One region of the Vibrio sp. F13 genome, then DNA from elsewhere that is predicted to be linked to it. Evidence: predicted binding sites of a transcription regulator. Region 1 holds the regulator's gene; each other region holds the start of a gene.
The links. Region 1 encodes PurR, which represses purine synthesis genes. Its sites were predicted from a motif close to TNANGNAAACGTTTNCNTNA; they were not measured.
Positions count from the first base shown of each region.

Region 2: the regulator PurR is predicted to act here: its motif matches at 628-647, upstream of pckA (phosphoenolpyruvate carboxykinase (ATP)).
Region 3: the regulator PurR is predicted to act here: its motif matches at 1,127-1,146, upstream of folD (bifunctional methylenetetrahydrofolate dehydrogenase/methenyltetrahydrofolate cyclohydrolase FolD).
Region 4: the regulator PurR is predicted to act here: its motif matches at 699-718, upstream of pyrD (quinone-dependent dihydroorotate dehydrogenase).

Region 1 covers NZ_CP170175.1:2,882,469-2,884,675, forward strand. Annotated here, with positions in the region: gene LMH68_RS13330 (TfoX/Sxy family DNA transformation protein) at 1-213, opposite strand, end outside; cyclic di-GMP riboswitch class I at 341-426, opposite strand; gene purR (HTH-type transcriptional repressor PurR) at 597-1,601, opposite strand; gene torD (molecular chaperone TorD) at 1,918-2,207, opposite strand, start outside.
Region 2 covers NZ_CP170175.1:1,630,443-1,632,649, forward strand. Annotated here, with positions in the region: gene hslO (Hsp33 family molecular chaperone HslO) at 1-482, shown strand, start outside; gene pckA (phosphoenolpyruvate carboxykinase (ATP)) at 820-2,207, shown strand, end outside.
Region 3 covers NZ_CP170175.1:2,669,282-2,671,488, reverse strand. Annotated here, with positions in the region: gene aroC (chorismate synthase) at 1-667, opposite strand, end outside; tRNA gene LMH68_RS12425 (tRNA-Arg) at 937-1,013, opposite strand; gene folD (bifunctional methylenetetrahydrofolate dehydrogenase/methenyltetrahydrofolate cyclohydrolase FolD) at 1,225-2,082, shown strand.
Region 4 covers NZ_CP170175.1:55,680-57,886, forward strand. Annotated here, with positions in the region: gene LMH68_RS00145 (NAD-glutamate dehydrogenase) at 1-515, shown strand, start outside; gene pyrD (quinone-dependent dihydroorotate dehydrogenase) at 846-1,856, shown strand; gene LMH68_RS00155 (cell division protein ZapC) at 2,063-2,207, shown strand, end outside.

The sequences.
Region 1 (2,207 bases):
ACCACGTTTTTTGTAGACGTACGGTTGAAACCCTTGTTGTTCGAATTGTTTAGTTGTGCCTTTGTCTGCGCGTATGTGCAACTGGTCATTTACAACCAGAGCAAACATAGTGTCATCAGCAAAAAGACCGAAGCCACCAAACATTGAGCGTGATTTTATTTTTCCTAGGGACTCAAATAACTTCATCGAGTCCTTTAGTATCGGTTTATCCATGTTATTTATCTCGGTGTATTTGAACTACGCCACCAAATAAGCAGGTCCGAGAGATTAGCAAAATGTTGCAATTAAATTGTCAATAAGCCGTAAATTACTAAATTATTAGTAGTTACTGCATTTTGCCATCGGTAACCCCGCTACCATACCAACGAGTGGTTTAGGCCGGAAGCTTTGCGTCTCACTCTTTCGAGTGGTTTGCCCTGTGCGTGACTGATTGAATAGAATAAAGTTTTTGTTGAATGAAGCTCACACTTGATATTTCAAAATGTGATACTGCTTCAATTAATGATCTTTCATTTATGCATAAGGGTTCATTATAGTTGCTGATAAAAAAAGCGCACCTAAAGGTGCGCTTGATGAAATTAAACTCGAATTATCAATTAATTTAACGTCTTAACTGTACTTCGTTCAACAATTTCAGGGTGCATTTCGAAGACGCGTTTTTCGTGGTCTTTGTCTTTGATGCGCTCCAATAGAATTTCGAATGCATTCTTACCAACACGACGTTTTGGTTGGTGAACTGTCGTTAACGGCGGAGAGAAGTATTCAGCGAGTTCGATGTTGTCGTAACCGATCACTGAGATATCTTCAGGAATGCGGATGCCTTTTTCTTGCAGTCGGCTCATTAAGCCGAGTGCCATTGTGTCGTTAAAGCAGAATACCGCCGTTGGACGATCTTCCATCTCAACGATTTGTTCTGCAGCAAGAACAGCCGTATCACACTCGAAGTTGCCTTCGATGATCATATTGTCATCTGCAGAAATTTTAGCTTCGTTAAGTGCGCGCTTGTAACCGGCAATACGTTCAACACATGCTGCTTTGTCTAAGTGGCCACTTAAACATGCAATCTTAGAGTGACCGCGTTCAATAAGGTATTTGGTCGCTAGGTAGCCACCTTCTTCAGAGTTATCGATGATCTTATCAGCTTGAGAACTCTCTGGGCCCCAGTCCATAATAACTTTAGGGATGTCAGCGTGACGGTCTAACATCTCTCTTAGTTCTTCAGTTAGGTCAGAACACATAACTAAGATGCCATCTACACGTTTCTCTGCAAGCATTCGAATGTAGTCACGTTGCTTCTCATAGATACCGCCCGTATTACACAGGATCAAAGTGTAACCTTGACGGTAGCAGTAGCTCTCAACACCATCGATAACTTCAGAGAAGAATAGATTAGTTGATTGAGTCACTAGCATGCCGATGGTGCGTGTTGTATTACACTTCAAGCTACGAGCAACAGCACTTGGTGCATAGTTCAGTTCATCTACGGCTTTGTTTACTTTTTCTTGCGTTGCTTCTGCAACAAAGCGAGTTTTATTGATTACGTGAGAAACGGTTGTTGTTGATACGCCGGCTAAGCGAGCGACATCTTTTATAGTGGCCATGGTTTTATCCTATTAGAAGCTACTTTCCCAAAGTACGGAATAAAGTAGCCGTTAAGCTACCTAACTAAGAGCTTAAATTTGTAGGGCTCTTTGGGTACTAAAAGTGCTAAAAAACAAAAAACCGCTATTGAGCGGCTTGTCTTAACACCAAAATGCTCAAAACTATAATAAGCATAGCATTTCGTGAATGTTTCATATTTTATCGTTTGCGGTCACAATTTTAGACTGACTAGAAATTACTCGCAATAAAATTCACCCGGAAATCCGGGTGAATTGTCACATTCTTCTGAATTTATTTAACGAGTCATCCAATAAGCTATTCACCAGCTAAATATTGAGTGTCTAATTGACAGAATGCGAGTAGCAACGATGAGACGGAGGCGTAGAAACCGAATTCATCAACGTCATGACATTTCACGTTGAACTTTGGTAACCAAGTCAGCAGTTGTTGTTCGATAAACTGCTGTTGAGCGGCAAATGAATTCTCTAGTTCTTCTTCAATATTCGTTTCGTTTGAACGAATGATCAAGTTACCAAGGAAATCGAGTTCGATAGCAATGTGGTCTGCTGGCTCTTTTAGATCTTGGTTCACAACTAAGTTGTGCT
Region 2 (2,207 bases), 1.3 Mb from region 1:
ACACGCTTGCACAAGTGCTTGAAGGCTACTTCGCTAACTCTGAACAGCTTAAGACTCGTCTATGGCTGCGCACTGGCGAGCATGAAGGCAAAGCACACGCTGCAGGTATGTTGCTACAAGTAATGCCTGACGGCACCGGTACTCCAGACGACTTCGAGCACCTAGAGCAACTAACAGACACCGTGAAAAACGAAGAGCTATTCACTCTAGAAGCGAACGAACTGCTTTACCGTTTGTACAACCAAGAGAAAGTACAGCTATTCACACCACAACCGGTTGAGTTCTTCTGTGGCTGTTCACGCGATCGAAGTGCAGCAGCAATCATTACTGTTGCTCAAGAAGAGATCTACGACATCCTAAGCACCGAAGGAAGCGTTGGTCTACACTGCGATTACTGTGGCACAAACTACTCGTTCGACAAGAATGATGTTGATGCACTGTACGCAGAAGCAGCAGATAAAGGCAGCAATACGGTTCATTAATTTACGGCGTACCAAAAACACGTAATTTACCCCAAAAAGGTCAGCCCTCAGCTGGCCTTTTTTGTGATCAAAATAGCGCAAACTCCGTAACATCTCGTAATAAAATCACCGCTTAATTTTAATCAATTAATAATGTTCTCGCCCCTAGCGCAAAGGTTTGCGTACAGGATAGACTAGTTGGGCCAATATGTGACGAGACGCTTAAAACCCCATGGCTAATATGGATATTTTTTGAGCTATATCCCTGTTTCCCCCGAGTCTCGTTGCTAGCATGGTGAGCAGATAACAATAAAAAATTAATACAAAATCCCTACAAAATATCCTACAAGGAGCACCTATGACCGTTATGGAACATACAAAGGCTGCACAAATTGATCTAACTAAGCACGGACTGACTGGCGTTACTGAAGTTCTTCGTAATCCTAGCTACGAGCAGTTATTCGTTGAAGAAACACTGCCAGGTTTGGAAGGCTACGAAAAAGGCGTAGTAACGGAACTAGGCTCTGTTGCGGTAGACACTGGTATCTTTACTGGCCGCTCACCAAAAGATAAGTACATTGTTAAAGATGACACGACCCGCGATACCATGTGGTGGTCAGATCAAGGCAAAAATGACAACAAACCGATTACAACTGAAGTATGGAATGAGCTGAAAGAGCTTGTGACAACTCAGCTATCTGGCAAGCGCCTGTTTGTCATCGACGGTTATTGTGGTGCTAACCCTGATACGCGCTTAAGCGTGCGTATTATCACTGAAGTAGCGTGGCAAGCGCACTTCGTTAAGAACATGTTCATTCGTCCAACTGACGAAGAGCTAGCAACGTTCGAACCTGATTTCGTGGTAATGAACGGTGCTAAAACAACTAACCCTAACTGGGAAAAGCAGGGTCTAAACTCTGAAAACTTCGTTGCTTTCAACCTAACAGAGCGCGTTCAAATTATCGGTGGTACTTGGTACGGCGGTGAGATGAAGAAAGGCATGTTCGCAATGATGAACTACCTGCTTCCTCTGCAAGGCATTGCTTCAATGCACTGTAGTGCAAACGTCGGCGAGAAAGGCGATGTAGCCATCTTCTTCGGTCTATCTGGTACAGGTAAAACTACGCTTTCAACCGATCCTAAGCGTGAGCTAATCGGTGATGATGAGCACGGTTGGGATGACGATGGTATCTTCAACTTCGAAGGTGGTTGTTACGCGAAGACGATTCGTCTATCTAAAGAAGCAGAACCTGAAATCTACAATGCAATCCGTCGTGATGCACTACTAGAAAACGTAACAGTTCGTGGTGATGGTTCTATCGATTTTGATGACGGTTCAAAAACTGAGAACACTCGTGTTTCTTACCCGATTCACCACATCGATAACATCGTTAAACCAGTATCAAAAGCCGGTCACGCTCAAAAGGTTATCTTCCTGACTGCTGATGCATTCGGTGTACTGCCACCCGTTTCTAAACTGACTCCAGAGCAAACGAAGTACCACTTCCTATCTGGCTTCACTGCAAAACTAGCGGGCACTGAGCGTGGTATTACTGAGCCAACGCCAACGTTCTCTGCTGCATTTGGTGCGGCATTCTTAACTCTCCACCCAACTCAGTACGCTGAAGTGCTTGTGAAGCGTATGGAAGCAGCTGGCGCTGAAGCTTACCTAGTGAACACAGGTTGGAACGGTACTGGTAAACGTATCTCTATCCAAGATACGCGAGGCATCATCGACGCTATCCT
Region 3 (2,207 bases), 210 kb from region 1:
AGATTGGCTCACCAAGGCCTACTGGCACTTTAGTCGCAACCACTTGAATCTTCGCACCGATCGAGTTGCCTTCTTTTAGCAAGTCACGAATCAGTTGATCAAATTCTGGTACTTTGTCGGCATCTGGACAGAAGAAAGCGTTGTTTTCAATCTCGTTCCAATCCACTTTATCAATTGAGATATCACCCATTTGAGAAAGGTAAGCTTGGATTTCAACACCAAATTCTTGTTTTAGGTATTTCTTCGCAATTGCACCTGCAGCAACACGCATTGCAGTTTCACGAGCTGAAGAACGACCACCACCTCGGTAATCACGCACACCGTACTTTTGATGGTACGTATAGTCAGCGTGGCCAGGGCGGAACTTGTCTTTAATTTCGGAATAGTCTTTAGAGCGTTGGTCTGTATTTTCAATCAATAGACCAATAGAAGTACCCGTAGTTTGGCCTTCAAATACACCTGATAAGATTTTCACTTCATCCGCTTCACGACGAGCCGTTGTATAGCGAGAAGTGCCCGGACGACGACGGTCCAGATCTTTCTGCAGATCTTCTTCGGTAATTTCTAATCCTGGTGGGCACCCGTCTACGATACATCCTAGTGCGATACCGTGACTCTCTCCGAATGTGGTCACTCGAAAGTGTTGTCCGATACTGTTTCCTGCCATTGCTTCCTCTAAATCAGCCATCAATCAGAAGGTTTGATTCCTAAACCGACTGGCTAATAGCTTTACTTGTCTATTCTTCGTGAATTCATAGTGGCTTTATTACCAAATGATGTAAACCCCAAAAAACGAACAATTTTAACTTTCTATTACATAAGCCGAATGAAACGAATAACAGAAGAAAATGAGTCGCGCTTGAAAAGAAGTGTTTTATGATATGTAAAATGCAAAAAACCCGACAACTCGGAGAGTTATCGGGTTTCTTTAAATAATGGCACGCCCTGAAGGATTCGAACCTTCGACCACCTCCTTAGAAGGGAGGTGCTCTATCCAGCTGAGCTAAGGGCGCGCTACAGGAACGAATTATACGAATTCGAATCAGTAAAGCAACGGCTTTATGTAACATTCTGATCTAAGTGGGTAAAAAAAGGCCAACAAACATATAAGTGTTGGAAAATAGACCAAAGCAAACGTTTGCTTGATGGTAATCAAAAAGATTTTCTGGAATAATGCGCCAAAAACATCAGCCACTAACTTGAATATCAATACTAAGGAAATTCATGACTGCTCAAAATATTGATGGAAAGCTAATTTCTCAAACGGTTCGCTCCGAAGTTGCTGCACGTGTAAAAGCTCGTACTGAAGCTGGATTACGCGCTCCGGGCCTAGCGGTTGTTTTAGTGGGTGAAGACCCTGCTTCTCAGGTTTACGTTGGAAGTAAGCGTAAAGCGTGTGAAGAAGTTGGCTTCGTATCTAAATCTTACGACTTGCCAGCCACTGCGACAGAAGACGAATTGTTAACATTGGTAGACCAACTGAACGACGATCCAGAGATCGACGGTATTCTTGTTCAACTGCCTCTACCAGCTGGCATTGATAGCACTCACGTTCTTGAGCGTATCACGCCAGAGAAAGACGTTGACGGCTTCCACCCATACAATGTCGGCCGTTTGGCTCAGCGCATGCCTAAGCTTCGCTCTTGTACGCCAAAAGGCATCATCACGCTGCTTGACCGTTACAACATCGACTTACGTGGTAAACACGCGGTTGTGGTTGGCGCATCAAACATTGTAGGTCGCCCAATGACGCTAGAACTTCTTCTAGCAGGTTGTACAACGACAACATGTCACCGCTTCACCAAAGACCTTGAAGGTCACGTGCGTCAAGCAGACGTTGTTGTAGTTGCCGTTGGTAAGCCTAACTTCATTCCTGGCGCTTGGATTAAGAAAGGCGCTGTTGTGGTCGATGTTGGTATCAACCGTTTAGAATCTGGCAAACTAGTGGGCGACGTTGAATACGACGTAGCGAAAGAAAGCGCAAGCTTCATCACACCTGTGCCGGGTGGTGTTGGCCCAATGACGGTTGCGAGCCTAATCGAGAACACCATGATCGCTTGCGAGCAATTTCACTCGAAGTAGTCCGCAGCGCATATAAATAAAATTAGAAAGCCGCAACGTGATGAACGTTGCGGCTTTTTTGATGCTTTGGTACTTAGCTATTCGTTTTTACAACGGGGTGACTCGCTTTTGATGAAGTGCTCGTT
Region 4 (2,207 bases), 460 kb from region 1:
TGGCTTCAGAAGTAGAAGAGCATCAAGCAATGGCTCAAGTATGGATTGACCAAGGTGTAAACGCTGAGCTGGCTAATTCAGTGGCTCGTTTGTCTAGCCTGTACTCAGCACTGGATATATCTACAGTGGCTCGTGAAACAGGTAAAACAGTACAGCAAGCGTCTAAGCTTTACTTCAACCTAGGCGACCGTTTGTCACTGCACTGGTTCTTGAAGCAAATCAATGGCCAAGCTATAGACAACAACTGGCAAGCACTGGCGCGTGCAGCATTCAGAGAAGATCTGGATTGGCAGCAACGCCAGTTAACTGGTCAAGTACTTAACTGTGGTTGTGCTTCAGATATCGATGTGATTAAAGCGCTTGATGACTGGATGGAAAGTAACTCTGTTTCTCTACATCGTTGGGAAAGCATCCTAAACGAATTCAAAGTAGGTTCTGTTCATGAGTTTGCTAAGTTCTCAGTAGCACTGCGTGAATTGATGCTGTTGAATCTAAACTGCATGTCAAAAGACTAGTTACTAGATAAGACGAAAAAGTATAAGGGCAGGCCAAAAGGTCTGCCTTTTTCGTTTCGGTAAAGTGGAAACAATAGGCCTAACGACTTTTGAAGAACAAACTTCGACGCAAACGTTGTTTGTTGTTAAGTGACCTGATGGCTGTACTAAGGTTGAGATTAGAAATGGCTTAATAACTTGAAGAAACGATAACGTTTGCTTAATAATGAACCTCATTCGTTAGCAAACTTGATTATCTTACCCTTACAGACAGTAATAGATTGAATAGTTGGGTAAATAAGTAAATAATAGCGCCCCGTTTACACGGGGCTTTTTTCTATCGGAGGCACAATGCTTTACCGTCTAGCCAGAACTGGCTTTTTCCAACTTGATGCCGAAAAGGCACATGATCTTGCAATTCAAAATTTCAAGCGCTTCACAGGCACACCTATTGATCTTTTGTATCGCCAACAATTACCTCACCGACCTGTAGAGTGCATGGGTCTTGCTTTTAAAAACCCAGTTGGCCTTGCTGCTGGCCTAGATAAAAACGGCGAATGTATTGATGCATTTGGCGCAATGGGTTTTGGTTTCGTAGAAGTAGGAACAGTGACTCCACGTCCGCAAGCGGGTAACGACAAACCTCGTTTATTCCGTCTTGTTGAAGCTGAAGGTATCATCAACCGCATGGGTTTTAACAACCTAGGCGTCGACAACCTTGTTGAGAATGTTAAGAAGTCGAACTACGATGGCATCTTAGGCATTAACATTGGTAAGAATAAAGACACACCAATTGAAAAGGGCGCTGAAGATTACTTGATCTGTATGGAGAAGGTATATCAATACGCTGGTTACATTGCTGTGAACATCTCTTCACCAAACACTCCAGGACTTCGTTCTCTACAATACGGCGAAGCTCTAGACGATCTATTGTCTGAACTGAAAACGAAACAATCTGAACTGGAAGAGAAGCATGGTAAATATGTTCCTCTTGCTCTTAAGATTGCTCCGGATCTAAGCGACGACGAAATTCGCCAAATTTGTGAATCATTGATCAAAAATAAGATCGATGGTGTGATCGCAACAAACACAACATTGGATCGTTCAATCGTTGAAGGTATGAAACATTGTGATGAAGCGGGTGGCCTAAGTGGACGTCCTGTTCAATCTCGTAGTACTGAAGTAGTTCGTAAACTTCACGAAGAGCTGGGTGACAAACTGCCGATCATTGGAGTAGGTGGTGTTGACTCGTATGTTGCTGCAAAAGAGAAAATGATGGCAGGCGCTAAGCTTGTACAAGTTTACTCTGGTTTCATTTACAAAGGTCCAGGCCTTGTAGGTGACATCGTTAAAAATCTTTAAACGGCAAGACGCTTTTATTTCTGAAAAGCGACAATCTGGCATCGTCTTAATAAAAGAGACACTGTAACTCACTGAGTTGTAGAGAAAAGCGACAAGAAAGAGGAATTCATTTCCTCTTTTTTTTTGCCTATTGCTCAGTAAAATTACTGTAATTGAAGGTAATTTTGCGTTTTACCTAATGGAATGGTTCAACAGTGTGAGACGAAATGATGCTTAAACCTAGCGATACATGGAGTTGGTATTACGATGAGCAGCAATGTTCATTAATGCTAAACCTCGGAGAGGATATGATTTTCAAAACGAATCTGGTCCGCAATAAGCTGGTGGACTGCGCGTTTCGAGATAATGAAT